DNA from 3 places in the Streptomyces sp. NPDC030862 genome. Region 1 is predicted to be linked to each of the others. Evidence: riboswitches for the same ligand, from Rfam matches in the RefSeq annotation. Region 1 holds a riboswitch; each other region holds the start of a gene.
What was found. Region 1 has a riboswitch for cobalamin ahead of ACZ42X_RS29915 (energy-coupling factor ABC transporter permease). Riboswitches for the same ligand answer to the same signal wherever they lie in the genome.
Positions count from the first base shown of each region.

Region 2: linked by a shared signal. The riboswitch ahead of ACZ42X_RS01200 (GHMP family kinase ATP-binding protein) and the one ahead of ACZ42X_RS29915 (energy-coupling factor ABC transporter permease) in region 1 are both predicted to bind cobalamin.
Region 3: linked by a shared signal. The riboswitch ahead of cobN (cobaltochelatase subunit CobN) and the one ahead of ACZ42X_RS29915 (energy-coupling factor ABC transporter permease) in region 1 are both predicted to bind cobalamin.

Region 1 is NZ_JBVIEN010000013.1:70,903-78,482, reverse strand. It holds gene dhaK (dihydroxyacetone kinase subunit DhaK) at 1-691, shown strand, start outside; gene dhaL (dihydroxyacetone kinase subunit DhaL) at 699-1,334, shown strand; gene dhaM (dihydroxyacetone kinase phosphoryl donor subunit DhaM) at 1,331-1,738, shown strand; cobalamin riboswitch at 1,778-1,985, shown strand; gene ACZ42X_RS29915 (energy-coupling factor ABC transporter permease) at 2,016-2,708, shown strand; gene ACZ42X_RS29910 (energy-coupling factor ABC transporter substrate-binding protein) at 2,705-3,076, shown strand; gene cbiQ (cobalt ECF transporter T component CbiQ) at 3,083-3,832, shown strand; gene ACZ42X_RS29900 (energy-coupling factor ABC transporter ATP-binding protein) at 3,835-4,680, shown strand; gene ACZ42X_RS29895 (MBL fold metallo-hydrolase) at 4,732-5,592, opposite strand; gene ACZ42X_RS29890 (AfsR/SARP family transcriptional regulator) at 5,688-7,580, opposite strand, start outside.
Region 2 is NZ_JBVIEN010000001.1:258,869-266,448, forward strand. It holds gene ACZ42X_RS01190 (heavy metal translocating P-type ATPase) at 1-2,160, shown strand, start outside; gene ACZ42X_RS01195 ((2Fe-2S)-binding protein) at 2,281-2,988, opposite strand; cobalamin riboswitch at 3,092-3,275, opposite strand; cobalamin riboswitch at 3,364-3,603, shown strand; gene ACZ42X_RS01200 (GHMP family kinase ATP-binding protein) at 3,808-4,707, shown strand; gene ACZ42X_RS01205 (cysteine synthase family protein) at 4,704-5,726, shown strand; gene ACZ42X_RS01210 (ATP-grasp domain-containing protein) at 5,723-6,952, shown strand; gene ACZ42X_RS01215 (MFS transporter) at 6,945-7,580, shown strand, end outside.
Region 3 is NZ_JBVIEN010000003.1:426,311-433,890, reverse strand. It holds gene ACZ42X_RS09955 (GNAT family N-acetyltransferase) at 1-693, opposite strand, end outside; gene cobN (cobaltochelatase subunit CobN) at 690-4,328, opposite strand; cobalamin riboswitch at 4,365-4,513, opposite strand; gene ACZ42X_RS09945 (cobalamin biosynthesis protein CobG) at 4,524-5,753, shown strand; gene ACZ42X_RS09940 (precorrin-8X methylmutase) at 5,750-6,397, shown strand; gene cobJ (precorrin-3B C(17)-methyltransferase) at 6,421-7,580, shown strand, end outside.

The sequences.
Region 1 (7,580 bases):
CGTCGTGCAGAACTACACCGGCGACGTGCTGAACTTCGAGATGGCGGCCGAGCTCGCCGAGGACGAGGGCATCCAGGTCGCCAAGGTGCTCGTGGACGACGACGTGGCCGTGGCCGACAGTACGTACACGGCCGGGCGGCGCGGGACCGGGGCCACCCTGTTCGTGGAGAAGATCGCCGGTGCGGCCGCCGAGGAGGGTGCGCCACTGGAGCGCGTGGAGGCCATCGCGCGCCGGGTGAACGCCGCGTCACGCAGCTTCGGGGTGGCGTTGAGCGCGTGCAGTACGCCCGCGAAGGGCGGGCCGACGTTCGACCTGCCGCCGGGCGAGCTGGAGCTGGGCGTCGGCATCCACGGCGAGCCGGGGCGCGAGCGTCGGGCCATGATGACGTCGCGGGAGATCGCCGACTTCGCCGTCGACGCCGTCCTGGAGGACCTGCGGCCCGGCGGACCGGTGCTGCTGCTGGTCAACGGCATGGGTGCGACGCCGTTGCTGGAGCTGTACGGGTTCAACGCCGAGGTGCACCGGGTGCTGCGCGAGCGCGGTGTGCCGGTGGCCCGTACCCTCGTCGGGAACTATGTGACGTCGCTGGACATGGCGGGCTGCTCGGTCACGCTGTGCGAGGCCGACGAGGAGTTGCTGCGACTGTGGGACGCGCCGGTGCGGACGGCCGCCCTGCGCTGGGGGATGTGAGGACGTGATGCCCGTGACGCTCGACGTGGAGTTCTTCCGGCGCTGGATGGCGGCCGCTGCCGCGGCCGTGGAGCGCGAGGCGGACCGGCTCACCGAGCTGGACGCGGCCATCGGCGACGCCGACCACGGGGCCAACCTGCGGCGCGGGTTCGCGGCGGTGGCCGAGGTGCTGGACAAGGAGCCGCCCGCGGCTCCCGGCGCGGTGCTCATGCTCGCCGGGCGGCAGCTGATCTCGACCGTGGGCGGCGCGTCGGGGCCGCTGTACGGCACGCTGCTGCGGCGCGCCGGCAAGGCCCTGGGCGACACCGCCGAGGTGACGCCCGGTCTGCTGGCCGAGGCGCTGCGCGCGGGCGTGGCCGCGGTGGCGCAGCTCGGCGGGGCGAAGACCGGTGACAAGACGATGCTCGACGCGCTGGAGCCGGCCGTCGAGGCGCTGGCCACCGCAGCGGACGGCACGGCGGACGAGGCCTTCGGCGCGGCCGCGCGGGCCGCCGAGGAGGGTGCCCTCGGGACCGTACCGATGCAGGCGCGCAAGGGCCGGGCCAGCTATCTCGGGGAGCGCAGTGTCGGACACCAGGACCCGGGCGCGGCGTCCTCCGCCCTGCTGATCGCGGCGCTGGCGGAAGCGGAGGCCTCCCGATGAGCGCCGGGCCCGTGGGCATCGTGCTGGTCTCGCACAGCGCGGCGGTCGCGTCGTCCGTCGCCGAGCTGGCCAAGGGCCTCGCGGGCGGCGGCGGGACCGCGCCCGTGGTCCCCGCGGGCGGCACCCCGGACGGCGGTCTCGGCACCAGCGCCGAGCTGATCGCCGAGGCGGCGGCGTCGGTCGACGCCGGGGCGGGCGTCGCCGTCCTCGTCGACCTCGGCAGCGCCGTACTGACGGTGAAGGCGCTGCTCGCGGAGGGCGACGAGCTCCCCGAGGGCACGCGGCTGGTCGACGCGCCCTTCGTGGAGGGCGCGGTGGCGGCCGTCGTCACCGCCTCGGCGGGCGGCGACCTGGAGGCCGTGGTGGCGGCCGCGTCGGAGGCGTACGGCTATCGCAAGGAGTGACCGATGGCGGGACGGGTTGTGATGTACCTGGTCAACGCACTAGTGTCGCAGGGCCTTGGTGTACGGGAAACCGGTGCGGTACCGGTGCGGCCCTCGCCACTGTGATCGGGAAGTCCGGCTCCACTCCCGGGGAAACCACCCCGGGAAGCCACTGGAACACCGCGGGAGACCGTGGTGTCCGGGAAGGCGGAGCCGCGGCGTTGCATGACCCGTCAGCCAGGAGACCGGCCAGGGCGCGTTGTCCATCCACGAGGTGCTGGAGAGGGTCTCCCACATCATGCATATCGCCGAGGGGTACCTGCCCCCTGTGCACGCGGTCGCCTGGACCGTCGCCGCCGCTCCCTTCGTCGCCCACGGCGTCCGCGCCCTGACCCGCGAGGTCAAGGCCCACCCCGAATCGACTCTCCTGCTCGGCGCGTCCGGCGCCTTCACCTTCGTCCTGTCCGCCCTGAAACTGCCGTCCGTGACGGGCAGTTGCTCCCACCCCACGGGGACGGGGCTGGGCGCGATCCTGTTCCGGCCGCCGATCATGGCGGTGCTCGGCACCATCACGCTCCTCTTCCAGGCGCTGCTGCTGGCGCACGGCGGACTCACCACGCTCGGCGCCAACGCCTTCTCGATGGCGGTCGTCGGGCCGTGGGCGGGCTTCGGGACGTACTGGCTGCTGCGCCGCTCCGGCGTGCCGCTGATGGTGAGCGTGTTCTTCGGGGCGTTCGTCGCCGACCTGTCCACGTACTGCGTCACCAGCGTCCAGCTCGCGCTGGCCTTCCCCGACCCGGCGAGCGGCTTCGCCGGGGCGCTGGCGAAGTTCGGCTCCATCTTCGCGGTCACGCAGCTGCCGCTGGCCGTGAGCGAGGGCCTGCTGACCGTCCTGGTGATGCGGCTGCTGACGCAGTCCAGCAAGGGCGACCTGGCCCGGCTCGGCGTGCTGCCGGCGCGTTCCGTGAAGAAGGAGGCCGTGGCCCGATGAGCCGTAACGCGAAGATCAACACGCTGCTGCTGCTCGTCGTCGTGGCGCTCGCCGTGCTCCCGCTCGCGCTGGGCATGGGCGACCACAAGGAGGAGCCGTTCGCGGGCGCGGACGCGCAGGCCGAGACGGCCATCACCGAGCTGAAGCCGGATTACGAGCCGTGGTTCAGCCCGCTGTACGAGCCGCCGTCGGGGGAGATCGAGTCGGCGCTGTTCGCGCTCCAGGCGGCCATCGGGGCGGGCGTGCTGGCGTACTACTTCGGGCTGCGGCGCGGCCGCAGGCAGGGTGAGGCGCAGGCGCTGGACCGGACCGCCGGTACCGCCGACACCGCTCGCACGGCCGAAGTCGCCGAGACGACGGTCGAGTAACCGCCGGTGCTGCCGATCGACGCGGCGGCGCACAGCAGCCGCTGGCGCCGCCGTCACCCGTGCGAGAAGGCCGTGCTCGGCTTCGGTCTGACGGTCCTCGCGATCTGTCTGCCGCCGTGGCCGGGGGCCGTGCTGGTGGCCGCCGCCACCCTCGCCGTGCTGCTGGGTCCGGCCGGTGTCGGGCGCCGGCAGCTGTGGCGCGCGTTCCGCGTCCCGCTGGGCTTCTGCGTCACGGGGGCGGTTCCGCTGCTGTTCCAGGTCGGCGGGGCCGAGGGGTGGGTGGCGCTCGCGCCGGACGGGCCGGTGCACGCCGGGCGGTTGCTGCTGCGGACGTCGGCGGCGTCGCTCGGGGTGCTGCTGTTCGCGTTCACCACGCCGGTCTCGGACGTGCTGCCCCGGCTCGTGCGGGCGGGGGTGCCCGCGCCGGTCGTGGATGTGGCCCTGGTGATGTACCGGATCAGTTTCCTGCTGCTGGACGCCGTGCGGCGGATCCGGGAGGCGCAGGCGGCGCGGCTCGGGCTGACCAGCCGGGCGGCCGCCTGGCGGTCGCTGGCGGGCCTCGGCGCGACGGCGTTCGTCCGCGCCTTCGACCGGGCGGCGCGCCTCCAGACCGGGCTGGCCGGGCGCGGTTACGACGGCACGCTGCGCGTGCTGGTGCCGGAGGCGGCGGTCTCCCGCCGGTTCCTGGCCGCGACGGGCGCCCTGCTCGCGGGGCTCGTCGCCCTCACCCTCGTACTCGAAAGGTTCCTGCCGTGACCATGCATCGTGACGCCGTCGTGGAACTGGTCGGTGCGGGATTCGCCTACGACGACGGGCCCGCCGTGCTGTCGGGCATCGACTTCGCCGTACCGGAGCGGCGCGCGATCGCGCTGCTCGGCCGCAACGGCAGCGGCAAGACGACGATGCTGCGGCTGCTGAGCGGTGGCCTGCGGTGCGTGAGCGGGCGGCTGCGGCTGGCGGGCGAGGACGTGTCGTACGACAGGGCGGGGCTGACCCGGCTGCGGACGACCGTGCAGCTGGTGGTGCAGGACCCCGACGACCAGCTGTTCGCGGCGTCGGTGGGGCAGGACGTGTCCTTCGGTCCGATGAACCTGGGGCTTTCGGAGCCGGAGGTGCGGGAGCGGGTGCGCGAGGCCCTGGAGGCGCTGGACATCACGGCGCTGGAGGACCGGCCGACGCATCTGCTGTCGCACGGGCAGCGCAAGCGGGCGGCGATCGCGGGCGCGGTCGCCATGCGGCCCCGGGTGCTGATCCTCGACGAGCCGACGGCGGGCCTCGACCCGCACGGCCAGGAGCGGCTGCTGGAGGTGCTGGACCGGCTGCGGGAGTCCGGTACGACGGTCGTGATGGCCACGCACGACGTGGACCTGGCGCTGCGCTGGGCGGACGACGCGGCGGTGCTCACCCCGGACGGCCTGCGCACCGGCCCGGTGGCCGAGCTCCTCGCGGACGCCGCCCTGCTGGACGCGGCCCGGCTGCGCCGCCCGTGGGGCATGGCGGTGGCCCGGGTGCTGCGGGACCGGGGCCTGCTGGGCGCGGCCGAGCAGGGTCCGCGCACGCCGGAGGAGCTGGAGGAGTGGGCGGCGGCGGTACGGGGCGCCTAGGCCCAGCGGTACGGCGGCACGGCGGTGTGGCGGGGCTCAGGTGGGCGGGGCTCAGGTGGGCGGGCCCGGCACGGGTGCCGGGGCGTCGGCGGGGACTCCCCTGCCTTCCGCCGCGGAGGGCTCGAAACCGGCCAGCATCTGCTCCAGCGCCTGCTGGTCCGGGCCGATGAACGGGTCGGCGCCCGGCGCGCCGCTGATCGTGTCGATCATCAGGGGGGTGAGCCCGGTGGCCGGTGGCAGGTGCGTGCTGAGCACCACCTCCGGGTCCATCTCCCGCACCGGCCGGATCGTCGCGAGGTACTTGTCGACGTCCACGTTGTGCACCCACGGGCTGTCGGCGGTGGCCCACAGCAGCTGCCCGGCGCGCAGGTCTTCAGGAGCGACCGCGTCGGCGGTGCCGCCGTCGGCGAGGTCCGCGCTGGGCATCGGCGCGCCGAAGCAGTCGGAGGTGAAGCAGGTGCGCGAGCGGTCGTCGTAGAAGCCCACCGTCACGGGGCTGTCGTAGAGCGGTGGCCGGAACGCCGCGAGCGTGCGGTCGCCGACGTCCAGGGACTGCCCGGGGTTCAGCAGGAAGACCCGGTCGAGGGGCAGCGGGCGCTCGGTGGACATGATGCCCGCGCCGACGAAGGTGGTGACGACCCGCGCCCGCGGGGCGGCCTCCAGCAGGGCGAACAGCCCGCCGGTGTGGTCCCGGTCGGGGTGCGTCAGCCAGATCCACCGCACGTCGGCGGGGTCGACGGCCGAACCGAGCAGTTCCAGGAAATCGCGGTCGGGCAGGCCGAGGCCGGTGTCCACGACGACCGGCTCCGCAGCGTGCAGCACGAACGCGTTGACCGGCAGAAAGCCGATCGCGGGTACTTCGAGGCAGTCCGCGAGGACGGTGACGTCGCGGCCGGCTTTCAGATGGGTCATGGCGGAGCTCCGATGCTCCTGGGGTATGGGGCGTCCTATGGGGTTTCTCCCTTCCATGGTGATACCGCCGGGGTGCGCGGCGCAGCTCACGCCGGTCACGCCCCCTGCCCGAGGCCCGTGGCGTAGGCGGCGGCGAACTCCGCAGCGCCCAGCGCCGCCCGGACGCGTGCCGTGACGCGGTCGACGTCGGCGCGCTCGGCGTCCGGCAGCGGTGCCCCGGCCCGCTCCCGGAGGCGGGCCGCCGCGCCGAGGAGGCGGGCGGCGCGGGACGGGCGGCCGGTGAGGGCGTGGGCGCCGGCCAGGCCCTCGAAGGCGAGGGCCAGGGCCCGGGGGTCGCCGGCGGAGCGGGCGGCGGCGAGGCCCTCGCGGTGCAGGTCCAGGGCCGCCGGCCCGTCGCCGCGCTGCTCGGCGACGAAGCCGAGCTCGGCCAGCAGCAGGGCGGGGCCGGGGCCGAAGGCGACCCCGCGGTGCCAGTCGAGGGTCTTGCGCAGATACGTTTCGGCGCGGTCGAGGCGGCCTTCGCGCCGCGCGCCGAGGGCCAGTCCCATCTCGGCGTGGACCTCCCCCGCGGTGTAGCCCTCCTCGGCCGCCAGGCGCTGCGCCCGCTCGTGGAGCCGCTCCGCGTCCCGGAAGTCCCCGGTCAGGAGGGCGAGCCTGCCGAGCCCGGTGAGCCGGTCGGCGGCGGCCGTCCGGAAGCCGAGCTCCTCGGCGAGGCGCAGCCCCTCCCGGTGGAGCCGCGCGGCCCGCTCGTACGCGCCGGTGATCTCCGCCAGGGCCGCCATCGGGTACGTGGTCGACAGCAGGCCCCAGCGGTCGCCGAGTTCCCCGAAGAGCGCCAGGCTCTCCTCCCCGTGGGCGCGTACGGCGTCGAGGTCGCCGCGCAGCAGCGCCTGCCAGGCCCGGGTGCCGGTGGCCGCGGCGACGCCCCACCGGTCGCCGTCGGCGCGGAAGCCGGCCAGGGCGCGCTCGACCAGGTCCTCGCTGCGCGCCAGGTCGCCGCCGCTGTGCAGCAGCGCGTGGCCGAGGAACCAGCGGCTCCGGTCGTCGGCTCCGTCGTCAGGTTCCGGGGCGTGGCCTCCGGCGAGCACCGTGAAGCCGGCGTGCCGGGCGGCGGCCTGCCGGCGGAGGCCGGCGGGGGCCCCGTCGGCCAGGGCCAGGCACTCGGCGAGGGAGCGCACGGCCTCGCCCAGCCGGCCGCGCAGGAACCAGTACCACGTCAGGGCGAGGGCGAGCCGCAGCGCGTCGGACGCCTCCCGTCGGCGTACGGCGTGGTCGAGGGCGGCGCGCAGATTGGCCGTCTCCCGGTCGAGGCGCTCCAGCCACCGCTGCTGGCCGGGGCCGTGGAGCCCGGGGGCGGCCCGCTCGGCGAGCGCGGTGTAGTACGCGTGGTGGCGCAGGCTCACGGCCTCGGTCTCACCCGCCTCGGCCAGGCGCTCGCGGGCGTACGCCGCGACCGACTCAGCGAGGCGGTAGCGGGGAGCCGGGCCGTCCGACCCGCCGACGCCCGACCCGCCAACATCCGACACGCTGACGAGGGAGCGGTCGACCAGCCGGACGAGCGGGTCGAGCGCGTCGCGGTCGTGGCCGCACACCGCCTCCGCGGCCTCCAGGGTGCAGCCGTCGGCGTGGACGGCGAGCCGGCGCAGGACGGCGCGCTCGTCGTCGCCGAGCAGCTCCCAGCTCCAGTCGATGACCGCCCGCAGGGTCCGCTGGCGGGGCGGTACGCCGCGCCGGCCGCCGGCCAGCAGGCGGAACCGGTCGTCGAGGCGCGCGGCCAGCTCGTGCACGCCGAGGGCGCGCACCCGGGTGGCGGCCAGTTCCAGGGCGAGGGGGATCCGGTCGAGGCGGCGGCAGAGGGTCGCGACCGCCTCGGCGTTGTCGGGGCCCACGGCGAAGCCGGGCACGGCGGCCGCGGCCCGGGCGGCGAACAGCCGCTCCGCGTCGGCCTGTTCCAGTGGCGGAACGGTCCACACGGCCTCGCCGGGCAC
Region 2 (7,580 bases), on a different contig from region 1:
GCTGCCGGACGCGCGCGACTGACCGTCCCATGGCTTCAGGCGCGGCCAGGATGCGCGGGGCTGGTCGACGAGCGGCTCGCCGACCTGCCCGGCTTCCGCGCGCTGCGCCTCTTTCCCCGGACCGGCAGCGTCGTGATCTGGGTGAATCCCGATGACCTGGACGTCGACCGCCTGGTGGCCGCGCTCGACGAGGCTCCCCCACCCTCCGTACCGGCCAGGCCGAGCCGGTCGGTGCCCGACTCCTCCACCGGAGAGCTCGCCCGGCTGGTCGTGGGCGGAGCGGTACTCGCCGTGGTGGCCGTGCACCGCCTGGTGCTCCGGCGGCCACCGTGGGTCAGCGGGGGCCGGTCCGGGTTCCTCGGCGCGGTGACCGTCTTCAGCGGTCTGCCCTTCTTCCGCGGGGCGCTGCGCACCATGGCGGGACGCCAGCATCCGGGTACCGACACGCTGGTCACCGCCGCCACGGTCATCTCCCTCATGCTGCGCGAGAACGTCGTCGCGCTGACCGTGCTGTGGCTGCTGAACATCGGCGAGTTCCTCCAGACGATCACCTTGCGCCGCACCCGCCGCGCCATCGAGGAACTCCTCAGCATCGGTGAGGAGCGCGTCTGGCTGGTACGTGAAGGAGTCGAGGTCGAGGTGGCCCTGGAGGACGTGGAGGCCGGCGACGTCGTCGCCGTGTACGAGCACCACAAGATCCCGGTGGACGGCGTGGTGTCCGGCGGCGAGGCGCTGGTCGACCAGGCCGCCATCACGGGCGAGGCACTGCCCGTCTACGCCCACGAGGGCTCCGAGGTGTACGCGGGCACCGTCGTCACCTCCGGTTCCCTGACCATACGGGCGGTGTCCGTGGGCAGTGACACGACCGTTGGGCGGATCATCAGCCGGGTCGAGGAGGCCCAGTCCGACCGGGCGCCCATCCAGACCGTCGCCACCCGCTTCACGCGCCGCTTCGTCCCCGTGTCCCTGGCCCTCGCGGCGGGTACGTACGTGCTCACCCGCGACGCCCGGCGCGCGATGACCATGCTGCTCGTCGCATGCCCGTGCGCCGCCGGCCTCGCCACGCCCACCGCGATCAGCGCCGCCATCGGCAACGGCGCCCGCCACGGCACGCTCATCAAGGGCGGCACGCACCTGGAGGGAATCGGACGGGTGACCGCCGTCGTGTTCGACAAGACCGGCACCCTCACCCTCGGCCGCCCACTGGTGACCAGCGTCGTCGCCCTCCACGAGGACTACACGGCCGACGACGTCCTGCGCCTCGCGGCCTCCGGTGAACGCCACGCCCGCCACCCCGTCGCCCAGGCCATCGTCACCCGCACCGAGGAACAGCACCTGCACATTCCCATCCACCAGGCGTGCGAGGTGGTCCTGGGCATGGGGATGCGCGCCGAGCTCGACGGTACCCGGCTCCTCGTCGGCAGCCCCGCCCTGCTGCGCCGGCACGGACTGGAGCTGACGACGGTCGCCCAGGACTGGACCGAGCAGTTGCGCCGCCAGGGCGAAACGGTCATCTGCCTCGCCCACGACGACGACCTGATCGGCATGCTCGGTGTCTCCGACGCCGTACGCACCGCGGCGGGCACGGTCGTCCAGCAGCTGCGCGACCTGGGCGTCCAGCGGATCATCCTGCTGACCGGTGACGCACCCGAGACGGCCCAGGCCGTCGCCGACGCCCTCGACATCGCCGAGGTCCACGCCCACGCCCTGCCCGAGGCGAAGCTGCAACTGATCCGCGATCTCCAGCAAGAGGGGCACATGGTCGCCATGGTGGGCGACGGCACCAACGACGCCCCCGCGCTCGCGCTCGCGGACGTCGGCATCGCCATGGGCGAGCACTCCTCCCACGTGGCCCTGGAGACCGCCGACATCGCCCTCGCCGGCAACGACCTGCGCCAGGTCGCCGCCGTCGTGGAGCTCAGCCGGCACACCCTGCGCGTCGTACGGCAGAACTACGGCCTGGCCATCGGCGTCAACCTCGCCGGTCTCGTCGCCGGCGCGGGCGGGTCCATCAACCCGGTCGTCGCCGCCCTGCTGCACAACACCAGCAGCATCGCCGTCGTCGGCAACTCCGCCCGCCTCGTCAACCACACCCCGCATCTGCCCGAAGCCGGTCAGGACCTCTACGCCGCGCCGCTGGAGGAGACCCGGGTGCGCTGATCAGCGGCACCTCGTCCCGGGCCGGACCTCCCGTTCTCGCCACCGAGGACCTCACACCGAGCTCGTCGTAGGGAGGAGTCCGCCGGTTCCCGCAGGCGGGCGTCGGCCGGCTCGGGGTGGTCAAGCGGGGCGTGGCTCCTTGTGGGTGAGAAGGACGCACTCGCCGCAGTATCCGGCGCCGGGGACGCGGTAGTAGAGGCAGCAGCTGCGGCGGCGGTAGGTGAACGGCTCGGTGGTGAGGGTGCCGGCGCTCGCGAGCGGTTCCCGTCGCAGCAGGGCGGCGGCGATCGCAAGCGGCGGGTGAGGCGCGTCCGGGGCGCGCTGGAGCAGCACGCGTACGGCGCCGGTCAGCGCGGATGCGGTGTTGCCCGGCAGCAGCTTCGGTGAGAGTCCGAAGTGCCGGCGCAGCGCGTCGCCGAGGGGCAGCAGGTTGTCGGCGAGGACGGTCCGGTGCAGGGCGTCGGGGATGTCCTGCTCGGGCAGGGCGGCCGGTTCGGGCAGCCAGAGCTCGATCGGGCCGGACGGCGGCGTGCGCCACCACAGCCGGTCCGGCGACAGGTCGGGGACGCGGCCGGTCAGCGCCGCCGTGGCCAGGGCGATGGACCAGAGGCGTGCGGCGGTCCCGATGTGGAGGGTGGAGGCCGCGACGCGCCGCTGGTCGGTGCCGAGCCGGCGGCCCACCTCCGCCACGTACGCCGACAGGGCGCCGCGGTCCGTGTAGAGGGTGGTGAGCGGGCGGAAGTCTCCGCCGTCGGTGCGTGGTCCGCCGGGCACGGCGAAGTAGGGCCCGATGGCCGTGACCCGGTCGAGGACCTCCGTGGTCACCATGTACGTACCGCCTGGCCAATTGGACCGGCGGGCGGTGACCAGCCGTCACATGCGCGTGGGCACACGAGTGCCACCGTCCTCTCTCGGGGAGATCCGCCCCGGTACGTCGAGGTGCGACGGCGTGAGTCTCCTGACTCGGGATCGACGCTCTCCCGGCCTTCCGGACCCTCGACTGGGCCGTGGCCGTGGCGGGTTCGCTCCCCCTACACAGTGGCGGTACCGTGCCGGAATCTCACCGGCTTCCTCGTTCCGCCGTCGCTTGCCGGACGCAGCATCCCAGAGTCTGCGCACCCCATGCCAGGCCCTCACCCTGTGTCACCGACCACAACCGGACAACTGCGGGCGGTGCCCTGTCGCGCCGCGACCGGCCGCCTCTACGCTGCTGACCGCAGTCGGTTCGCGCCCCCGTCCCGGTGGCGCGTCGTAAGAGGGAACCCGGTGCGATTCCGGGACTGTCCCGCAGCGGTGAGTGGGAACGAACGCCGTCAACGGCACTGGGCCCCATCCAGGGGCCCGGGAAGCGACGGCCATTAGGTGTACGTGTCCGCCGGAACGAACAACCGGCCGGCCGGTGAGCCCACGAGTCCGAAGACCTGCCACTGCGCGCGTGCGGTGACGCACACGCTGTTCACGGTGACCTCGAGGGCTGGGTCGGCGGTGCAGGCGGATCGGCGCACGCGTACGCGCCGCGACCGCCACCTCGCTTCCCGCGATCCTCCTCGGGCCCGGGGAGACGAGGGAGGACACGTACGTGACCACGGCACACGGCGGCCGGGCGTGCCGCCGCACCGGCCAGGCCCGGCCGTCACACGGCCGACGATGCTGACGCTCACGAACCGGGCCCCGACGCGGACCTTCTCCGGGGTGTGTCACGGGACCCTGGGCGAGCTCTACCAGGGCCCGCTGCGGGAGGGGCCCGCGCGGCCCGGTGCCGAGGCGGACATCGCCCTGGTGTCGTTCCCGGTGGACCGGCACTCCTGGGTGTACTTCACCTCCGGGACGGCGTCGCCCGGCCCGCCGCCTCTCGGCGAGAAGTCGGTACTGGCCGCGCACCTCTTCCTGGAGCGCTTCGGTCTGACGCTGCCGCCCGGCCGCTGGAGCGCCCACAGCGATCTGCGCGTGGGGGTGGGCATGGCGAGTTCGACGGCCGACGTCGTGGCGACGCTGCGGTGCCTCTTCCGGGTCTTCTCCCTGCCCTACGACCCCGGCGAGGTGATGCGGATCCTGTCCGCGATCGAGCGGGCCGACAGCGTCTTCCTGGACGAGTTCGCGCTCTATCTGAGCGCCCGGCACAGGGTGGTGCGCCGACTGGGCACCGGGGTCGGTTTTCACACCGCGTTCGTCACCGAGCCCGGCACCGTGGACACGGCCGCGGTGACGCCGGTCCTGCTGCGGCAGTACCGACGGCGTGCGGACGAGTACGAGCGATGTCTGACCGACCTGCTCAAGGGCTTCGCCTGCCATGACCCCGCGGCCGTGGCCCGGGCGGCGACCACGAGTGCCGTGCTGTCCCAGGAGGCGTTGCCGAAACGGTCCTTCGACGCCGTGCTCGCGCACCGCGAGGAGTTCGGGGCCGACGGGGTGTTCGTCGCGCACACCGGATCCCTGATCGGCTACCTCTTCGCCCGCCGCCCCGCCCCTTCCGTCAAGGACGACCTGTCCGCCTTCTTCCACTCGCTCGGCCACCAGTGCTCTTTCGCCCAAGGAGGCTACGGGTGATACACCCCCACATCGCCGACGCCCTCAAAACGCCCGACCTGGTCCGGCTGACCGACGGCATGGTGCTGATCCGCTTCGAGTCGATGAAGATCTACTCGGCGCTCGCCGCCGTCCGCCATCTGCTCGACCGGGGCACGGTCCGCCCCGGGCAGACCCTCGTCGACAGCTCCAGCGGCATCTACGCCTACGCCCTGGCGCTGGCCTGCCATCGCTACGGCATGCGCTGCCACATCGTGGCGTCCACCACCGTGGACACCACCACCCTCGCCCAGCTGGAGATCCTCGGCGCCACCGTGGACCAGGTCAGCCCGTCGCCGACCCTCAAGCTGGACCAGGAGTTACGCGTACGACGGGTGCGGCGGTTCCTCGCCGAGCGGCCCGACGCGCACTGGATGCGCCAATACCACGACGGCGTCCACTACCTGGGTTACCGGGAGGTGGCCGACCAGGTGGCGGCGGCGGTGCCGGACGGTCCGCTCACCGTGGTCGGGGGCGTCGGGTCCGGGGCCTCGACCGGCGGTCTCGTGGAACACCTGCGCCGCCGCGACCCGTCCGTGCGGCTGGTCGGTGTCCAGCCGTTCGGCAGCGTCACGTTCGGCAGCCAGGACCACCACGACCCGGACGCGATCATCGCCGGGATCGGCTCGTCGATCGTCTTCGACAACGTACGCCACCACCTCTACGACGGCCTGCACTGGCTCGACTTCACCCACGCCATGTCGGGGACGGTCGCCCTGTTGCGCGAGCACGCCGTTTTCGCGGGCCTGTCCACGGGCGCCGCGTACCTGGCCGCCACGTACGAGGCGCGTCGCCATCCGGACCGGCTCCTGCTGGTGATCGGCGCCGACACCGGACACCGCTACGTCGAGCACGTCCATGCCCGGCACGCCGAGGCCCCCGACCCCGCGGCGCTCAAGCCGTTCGAGGTGGAGTCCGCCGAGGAGATGCGCATGCCGTGGTCGACGATGGCCTGGAACCGTACCACTTGCCCTCCGCACTGGAAGGAGGCCGCCGCGTGACCCTGGTCTGTCTGGAATCCCTCACGTTCGGGCTGGGGCACCTCGTGCGCGCCGCCGACGCCCTCGGCGAGCGCCTGCGGCTGCTGACCCGCGATCCGTCGTACTACGCCTACGAGTTGGAGCGGCTCCCGGCCGGCGCGCTCGACGTCGTGACGACCGACACCTTCGACACGGAGCGGGTGGCCGGCCTGCTCACCCGTACGCCGGAGCTGCGGGGGCTGATCAGCTCCACCGACACGTGGACGCTGGTCGCCGCCGAGCTGACGGAACGGTTCGGTCTGCCCGGCCTCGACCCGGCGGTCCTGCGGCTCACCCGGGACAAGGCCGCCGTGCGCGACCGGCTGTACGAGGCGGGGCTGACGCGGGCGCGTGCCGTCGAGGCCCCGAAGGCGGCGGCGCGCGGCGAGGTGGCGCTGCCGGTCATCCTCAAGGACAGCGCGGGCACCGGCAGTCAGAACGTCTGGCTCGTCCGCGACGAGGCCGAACTGGACGCGGCACTGCGCGAGGCCGCCGGGCGGCGTCTGACGGGCCGCCTGTTCGCCGAGCCGTACTTCTCCGGCCCGGTGTACAGCGCCGAGACCCTCACCTGGGCGGGGCAGACCCGGCTGCTGGGCGTCTCCAGCCGGCTGATGTCACCCGAGCCGCACTTCCGTGAGGAGATCACGGCGTTCCCGGTCGCGTTCCCGGAGGAACGGCACAGCGGCTTGGAGCGGTGGCTGGACGAGGTCCTCGCCGCCATCGGGTACACCGACCGCTTCGCCCACGTGGAGTTCGTCCTCACCACCGCGGGCCCCGAGGTGGTGGAGGTCAACCCCAGGATCGGGGGCGCTCTCGTCGGCGAGGGCCTGTGCCGGGCGCTCGGCGTCAACGTGTACGAGGCGATGGTCGAGGCGGCGCTCGGCCGCCGGCCCAGCCTCATGGACGCGGACCTGCCCGGCGGTCCGGCCGTCGCCTTCGTCCTCGGCTATCCGCGCCGGCCCGGGGTGTTCACCGGCGTCGAGGGGCTCGACCGGCTGACGGACATGCCCGGGTTCCCGACCTGGTATCCGGTCAAGGGCATCGGCGCGCCCATCGAGCACCTGGGTGACAGCCGGGGCTACGCGGGCATCGTCTACGCGGAAGGTGAGACGGCCGAGCTGGCCACGCACCGCGCGGTGGCCGCAGCCAACGCCGTACGCGTGCTCACCGAGCCCTTCCCGGAACGGGCGGACAGGGCCGGTGACTGAGCGGCACGCCATCGGCGGAAGCCTGCGGGGCGCGCTGTCGACGCTGACCGGGCCGCTGCGCTTCCTTCTGCTCAGCTCGTTCCTGATCCCGCTGGGCAGCTTCATGGTGCTCCCCTTCATGTCGGTGTTCCTGCACGAGCGGCTCGGGATGGGGCTCGGCGCGGTCGGGCTGGTGCTGGCGGTGGCGTCCCTCGTGCAGTTCTCGGGCGGCATCGTCGGCGGGGCGCTCGCCGACCGCTTCGGGCTGCGGCGGACCATGGTGTGGGCCCTGCTGATCCGTACGGCCGGGTTCATGGGCCTGCTCGCCGCGCTGCGCTGGCCGCCGCTCGCCGTGGCGGCACTGATCCTCACGTGTTGCGGCGCCGCTCTGTACCTCCCCGCCAACAAGGCGTACCTGGTGCACGGCGTGGACGACGGACGGCGCCCGGCGTTCCTGTCCGCGGGCAACGCGGCGCTCAACGCCGGCATGGCGGTGGGCCCGCTGATCGCCGGACCCTTCGTGCTGTCGTCGCCCGGCCCGCTGTTCCTCGCCGTGACGGCGCTGTTCGTGGTGGTGACGGCGGGCCATGTCCGGTTGCCGGCGGCCGGGGCTGGTCGAGAGGGCGCGGACGTCCCACGGCAGGGCCTG
Region 3 (7,580 bases), on a different contig from region 1:
GCCGACCTCCAGCACCCGCGCCGTGACGCGCCCGTCCGGTGCGCGGTCCGGGTCCGCCAGGAAGGCGCGGTAGGCCTCCTCGGACGGGAAGGCCAGCAGGTGGACCTCCGACCGGCCGTCCGCCGTGCGCAGCCGCCGCTCCAGCCGGCCGCCGTGGCGGGGCAGCAGGGCGAGCGTGCGCTCCTCGTGGGCGAGGGCGTCCTCCACGGCGTCGGCCGGGTAGTCCAGCACCACGGCCACCTGGAACGGCGGGGCCGCCGCCGACGGATCCAGCGGCTTCTCGAAGTACACGTCGACGTGGCCGCCCGGCACGCCCTGGACGCGGCCCGTCTCGACGTACCCGAGGCGCCGGTAGAAGGGCGGCGCCTGGAAGGTGTACGAGGAGACCGTCATGCGGCCGCAGCCGCGCCGCCGCGCCTCGTCCTCGGCCGCCCGCATCAGCCGGGTGCCGAGGCCGGTGCCCCGCTGGTCCTCGCGGACCCACAGCATGTCGACCGCGCCGAGACCGCCCCACGTCCAGCCGGTGAGCCCGCCGACCACCTCGCCGGTCGTGCCGTCCGTGGCGCGGATGTACACGTCGGTGTGGTCGTCGGCGCCGGTGGCCGCCGTGTTGAACGCCGTCAGCTCGCGGTCGAGGAGCTCGTCCAGCTCCTCGTCCTCGGTGGAGACGGTGAGCTCCACGCCGCCGGTCACTTGTCCTCCAGGTCGCCCTCGGTCTCCAGGAACACCTGCTTCAGCTGCTCCAGCACCTGCGGATCGGGCTTCGCCCACATGCCGCGCGACTCGGCCTCCAGGAGCCGCTCGGCGATGCCGTGCAGGGCCCAGGGGTTGGCCTCCTGGAGGAACGCGCGGTTCTCCGGGTCGAGGACGTACGCCTCCGTCAGCTTGTCGTACATCCAGTCGGCGACGACGCCGGTCGTGGCGTCGTACCCGAAGAGGTAGTCGACGGTCGCCGCCAGCTCGAACGCGCCCTTGTAGCCGTGGCGGCGCATCGCCTCGATCCAGCGCGGGTTGACCACGCGGGCGCGGAAGACGCGCGAGGTCTCCTCCACGAGCGTGCGGGTGCGGACGCTCTCCGGGCGGGTCGAGTCGCCGATGTACGCCTCGGGCGCCGTGCCCTTGAGCGCGCGGACGGTCGCGACCATGCCGCCGTGGTACTGGAAGTAGTCGTCGGAGTCCGCGATGTCGTGCTCGCGGGTGTCGGTGTTCTTGGCCGCCACCGCGATGCGCTTGTACGCCGTCTCCATCTCGCTGCGGGCGGGCTTGCCCTCGAGGCCGCGCCCGTACGCGTAACCGCCCCACACCGTGTACACCTCGGCGAGGTCGGCGTCGGTGCGCCAGTCGCGCGAGTCGATCAGCTGGAGGATGCCCGCGCCGTACGTGCCCGGCCGGGAGCCGAAGATGCGGGTGGTGGCGCGGCGTTCGTCGCCGTGCTCGGCGAGGTCGGCCTGCGCGTGGGCCCGTACGTAGTTGTCCTCGGCCGGCTCGTCGAGGGAGGCGGCGAGGCGCACGGCGTCGTCCAGCAGCCCGATGGTGTGCGGGAAGGCGTCCCGGAAGAAACCGGAGATGCGCAGCGTCACGTCGACGCGCGGGCGGCCCAGCTCCGCGAGCGGGATGGGCTCCAGGCCGGTGACGCGGCGCGAGGCGTCGTCCCAGACGGGCCGGATGCCGAGGAGGGCGAGCGCCTCGGCGACGTCGTCGCCGGCGGTGCGCATCGCGCTCGTACCCCACAGGGACAGGCCGACGGAGGTGGGCCAGTCGCCGTTGTCGGTGCGGTAGCGCTGGAGCAGCGAGTCCGCGAGGGCCTGGCCGGTCTCCCAGGCGAGGCGGGAGGGGACGGCCTTGGGGTCGACGGAGTAGAAGTTGCGGCCCGTCGGCAGGACGTTGACCAGGCCCCGGAGGGGGGAGCCGGAGGGGCCGGCCGGGACGAAGCCGCCGTTCAGGGCGTGCACGGCGTTGTCGAGCTCGTCGGTGGTGGCGGCGAGGCGCGGGACGACCTGGCGGGCGGCGAAGTCGAGGATCCGCGTCACGTCCGGGCCGTGGCCCTCCGCCACCCGGGCGACCGCGGCCGGGTTCCAGTCGGCGGCCTCCATCGCCTCGACCAGCGCGCGGGCCGTGGCCTCCGCCTCGTCGGCGGTGGTACGGGTCGCGGCGGACTCGTCGAGGCCGAGGGCCTCGCGCAGGCCGGGCAGGGACTGCGTACCGCCCCAGATCTGGCGGGCGCGGAGGATGGACAGGACCAGGTTGACGCGCTCGGGGCCGGTCGGCGCGCCGCCCAGCACGTGCAGGCCGTCGCGGATCTGCGCGTCCTTGACCTCGCAGAGCCAGCCGTCGACGTGGAGCAGGAAGTCGTCGAAGCCGTCGTCGTCCGGCCGGTCCTCAAGGCCGAGGTCGTGGTCGAGCCGGGCGGCCTGGATCAGCGTCCAGATCTGGGCGCGGATGGCGGGCAGCTTGGCCGGGTCCATGGAGGAGATCTGCGCGTACTCGTCGAGCAGCTGCTCCAGGCGCGTGATGTCGCCGTACGACTCGGCGCGCGCCATCGGCGGCACCAGGTGGTCGATGAGCGTGGCGTGGGCACGGCGCTTGGCCTGGGTGCCCTCGCCCGGGTCGTTGACGAGGAACGGGTAGATCAGCGGCAGGTCGCCGAGCGCGGCGTCGGGGCCGCAGGCGGCGGACAGGCCGGCGTTCTTGCCGGGCAGCCACTCCAGGTTGCCGTGCTTGCCGAGGTGGACCATGGCGTCCGCCCCGAAGCCGCCGTCGGCGGCCGGGGTGGCGATCCAGCGGTAGGCGGCCAGGTAGTGGTGCGACGGCGGCAGATCGGGGTCGTGGTAGATCGCGATCGGGTTCTCGCCGAAGCCGCGCGGCGGCTGGATGAGGATGAGCAGGTTCCCGCGCCGCAGGGCGGCGAGGACGATATCGCCGTCTGGGTCGCCTTCGGCGGTACGGGAGCGGTCGAGGAACATCTCACCCGGCGGCGGGCCCCAGTGCCGCTCGACGCTCTCGCGGAGCTCCTCCGGGAGACCGGCGTACCAGCGCTTGTAGTCGGCGGCCGGGATGCGGACCGGGTTGCGGGCCAGCTGCTCCTCGGTGAGCCACTCCTGGTCGTGGCCGCCGGCCTCGATGAGCGCATAGATCAGCTCGTCGCCGTCGCCGGAGGCAAGGCCGGGGACCTCGTCCGTACCGAAGTCGTAGCCCTCCTCGCGCAGTCGGCGCAGCAGCGCGACGGCGGAGGCGGGGGTGTCGAGGCCGACGGCGTTGCCGATGCGGGAGTGCTTGGTGGGGTACGCGGAGAGGACCAGCGCCAGGCGCTTGTCGGCGTTCGGGATGTGACGCAGGCGGGCGTGGCGCACGGCGATCCCGGCGACGCGCGCGGCGCGCTCGGCGTCGGCGACGTACGCGGGCAGGCCGTCGGCGTCGATCTCCTTGAAGGAGAACGGCACCGTGATGAGCCGCCCGTCGAACTCGGGGACCGCGACCTGGCTGGCGGCGTCGAGCGGCGAGAGCCCTTCGTCGTTCTCCTCCCAGGCGGAGCGCGGGCTCGTCAGGCACAGCGCCTGGAGGATCGGTACGTCGAGGGCGGCGAGCGCGCCCGCGTCCCACGACTCGTCGTCGCCGCCGGCCTGGGCCTCGGCGGGCTTGGTGCCGCCGGCGGCGAGGACGGTGGTGATGACGGCGTCGGCGGTGCGCAGGGTGTCCAGCAGCTCGGGCTCGGGGGCCCGCAGGGACGCCACGTACAGGGGCAGCGCCTGGCCGCCCGCGTCCTCGATGGCGTCGCACAGGGTGTGGACGAAGGCGGTGTTCCCGCTCATGTGGTGGGCGCGGTAGTACAGCACCGCGACGGTCGGGCCGGTGGCGGTGCGCGCGGTCCGCTCCAGCGGGCCCCAGGTGGGCGCGGCGGCCGGCGGCTCGAAGCCGTGGCCGGTGAGGAGGACCGTGTCGGACAGGAAGCGGGCGAGCTGCTCCAGGTTGTCCGGGCCGCCGTGGGCGAGGTAGGCATGGGCCTCGGCCGCGATGCCGATGGGGACGGTGGACGTCTCCATGAGCTGGGCGTCGGGGGCCTGTTCGCCGGTCAGCACGACCAGCGGCTTGCCGCTCGCGCGCAGGGCGTCGAGGCCCTCCTCCCAGGCGCGGATGCCGCCGAGGAGGCGTACGACGACGAGGTCGGCGCCGTCCAGCAGCCCGGGCAGGTCTCCCCCATCGCCTTCGGCATGGGAGGTACCCCCATTCGCAGCGAGCCGGGCGGGGTTGGCGAACCGGTACGCGACCGGGCCTTCGGCCGCGCGGGCGCTCAGCAGGTCGGTGTCGGAGTGCGACAGCAGCAGGATCACGGCGTGCCGGGCCTTCCTCGGGGTGTCCTCGCCCCGGGTGGTCGTGGGTGGCGGGAGTTCCTGACTCGTCCGTCGTCTCCGTTGTCGGCGGAGTTGTCGGCGGACTCACAGTGGCGGGACCGCGCCGGATTCCCACCGGGCTTCCTCCCTAGGGCCCTGGGACCCTGTGCCGTCTGCATAGTAGAGGCTGCGCGTATGCTCGCCGCCATGCCGCCCAGCCCACCCATGCCTCAGGACCGGGGCGAAGCTCACATACGGGACAGCGCGCGGGACCGTGACCGTGACCGCGTACGCGACCGTGGTGACGCCTGCCCCGGCGCGCTGCGGCTGCACCGGGCCGACGACGGTGCGCTGGCCCGACTGCGCATCCCCACCGGCGTACTGACGCCCCGTCAGGTGCTGGCGCTGGCCGACGCGGCGGACCGGCTCGGCGACGGGCACCTCTCCCTCACCTCGCGCGGCAACCTCGAACTGCGGGGCCTCGGCGAGGGCTGCGGGCTCGGCCTCGCGGAGCTGCTGCGGGACGCCGGGCTGCTGCCGGAGTCCGAACGGCACGAGCGCGTACGGAACATGGTCGTCTCGCCGCTCGCCGGCCCGGAGGTGCAGGCGTGGGCCGCGCGCCTGGACGCGCTGCTGTGCGCCGAGGAGTGGACGCTGGAGCTCTCCGGGCGCTTCCTCTTCGCCGTCGACGACGGCCGGGGGGATGTGGCGGCGCTGACCCCGGATGTGACGTTGCTCGCAGAACCGGCGGGCACGGCTCTCGTGCAGGCCGGCGGCCCGGGCGCGTACCGGGTGGCGGGCGCCGACGCGCCGCGGGCCGCGCTGGCGGCGGCGGAGGCGTTCCTCGCGGCGGCCCGGGAGGCGGGCACGGGCGCGTGGCGGGTGCGGGAGCTGCCGGCGGGGCAGGACGTGGACGTGGCGGAACACCTGCGGCGGGCGTCGATCGCGGCGGAACCCGTGCGGGATGCCGTGGTCCCGGCGGGCGCACCTCTCGCGCCCGGGCTGGTCGGCGACGACACGGTCTCGGTGCTGGCGCGGCTGGGCCGGGTGACGACGGCGCAGTTCCGGGCGCTGCTGCCGGCCGAGGAGGTGCGGGTCACGCCCTGGCGCGGTTTCGTACTGCCGGGCTTCCCGGACCGGGCGGCCGCGGAGGAGCGGCTGCGCGCGCTGGACCGGACCGGGTTCCTCACGCGTGCCGACTCGCCGTGGGTCGGCGTGACCGCCTGCACGGGCCGGCCGGGCTGCGCGAAGGCCCTGGCCGACGTACGGGCGGACGCGCGCCCGGTGGACGGCGGCCTGCCGGTCCACTGGTCGGGCTGCGCGCGCCGGTGCGGCCATCCCCAAGGCGTCGCGTGGGTGGACGTGGTGGCGACCGCCGAAGGCGCGTACCAGACGACCGTGACCGTACAAGGACCGACGAGATGAGCGAGAGCAGAGTGTTCGACTACGAGAAGGACGGGGCGGAGATCTACCGCCAGTCCTTTGCCACGATCCGCGCCGAGGCGGATCTCGCGGGGCTGCCGGCCGACGTGAGCCAGGTCGCCGTGCGGATGATCCACGCCTGCGGCATGGTCGACCTCGTCCGCGACCTCGCCTATACACCGGACGTCGTCGCCCGCGCCCGCGAGGCGCTGCGCGCCGGGGCGCCGATCCTGTGTGACGCGCAGATGGTCGCGAGCGGTGTCACGCGCAAGCGGCTGCCCGCCGGCAACGACGTGGTCTGCACCCTCTCCGACCCGTCCGTGCCGGCCCTCGCCGCCGAGCTGGGCACCACGCGCAGCGCCGCCGCGCTGGAGCTGTGGCGCGACCGGCTGGAGGGGTCGGTCGTCGCGATAGGCAACGCCCCGACCGCGCTCTTCCGGCTCCTGGAGATGATCGACGCGGGCGCGCCGCGCCCCGCGGCGGTGCTCGGCATCCCGGTGGGCTTCATCGGCGCGGCCGAGTCGAAGGACGCGCTGGCGGCCTTCCCCGGTCTGGAGTCCCTGGTGGTCCGGGGCCGGCGGGGCGGCAGCGCGATGGCGGCGGCGGCGATCAACGCGATCGCGCACGAGGCGGAGATCCAGGCATGACGGGCACGACGGGCACGACGGCCATGAGCGGAAAGCTGTACGGGGTCGGGCTCGGCCCCGGCGACCCGGACCTGATGACGGTGGCGGCGGTGAAGGCCATCGCGGCCGCCGACGTGATCGCGTACCACTGCGCGCGCCACGGCCGTTCGATCGCCCGGTCCATCGCGGCGGAGCACATCCGCGAGGACCAGATCGAAGAGCGGCTGATGTACCCGCTGACGGTGGAGACCACCGACCACCCGGGCGGCTACCGGGGCGCGCTGAACGACTTCTACGAGGAGGCGTCGGCCCGGCTCGCCGCCCACCTGGACGCCGGCCGCACGGTCGCGGTCCTGGCGGAGGGCGACCCGCTCTTCTACGGCTCGTACCAGCACATGCACAAGCGCCTGGCGCACCGGTACGCCACCGAGGTCATCCCGGGCGTCACGTCGGTGAGCGCGGCGGCGGCCCGGCTCGGGGAGCCGCTGTGCGAGGCCGAGGAGGTGCTGACGATCATCCCCGGCACGCTGCCGGAGGACGAGCTGACGGCGCGGCTCGCGGCCACGGACTCGGCGGTCGTGATGAAGCTCGGCCGGACCTTCCCCACGGTGCGGCGCGCGCTGGAGCGGGCGGGCCGGCTGGAGGACGCCCGGTACGTGGAGCGGGCGTTCATGTCCGGCGAGCGCACCGGGGAGCTCGCCTCGGTCGATCCGCAGACGGTGCCGTACTTCTCGGTGGCGGTGCTGCCGTCGCGCATCGACGCGGAGGTCCCGGAGGCGCGGGAGACCGGCGGCGAGGTCGTGGTCGTCGGCACCGGCCCGGCGGGCGCGCCGTGGCTGACGCCGGAGTCGCGAGGGGCGCTGGTGAACGCCGACGACCTCGTCGGCTACACCACCTACCTGGACCGGGTGCCGGTGCTCCGGCCGGGACAGCGGCGCCACGGCTCCGACAACAAGGTCGAGTCCGAGCGCGCCGAGTTCGCCCTGGACCTGGCCCGGCGCGGCCGCCGCGTCGCGGTGGTCTCGGGCGGCGACCCGGGCGTCTTCGCCATGGCGACGGCGGTCCTGGAGGTCGCCTCCCAGGACCCGTACCTCGACATCCCGGTCCGCGTCCTGCCCGGCGTCACGGCCGCGAACGCCGCCGCGGCGAAGGCGGGCGCCCCGCTGGGCCACGACTACGCGACGATCTCCCTCTCGGACCGCCT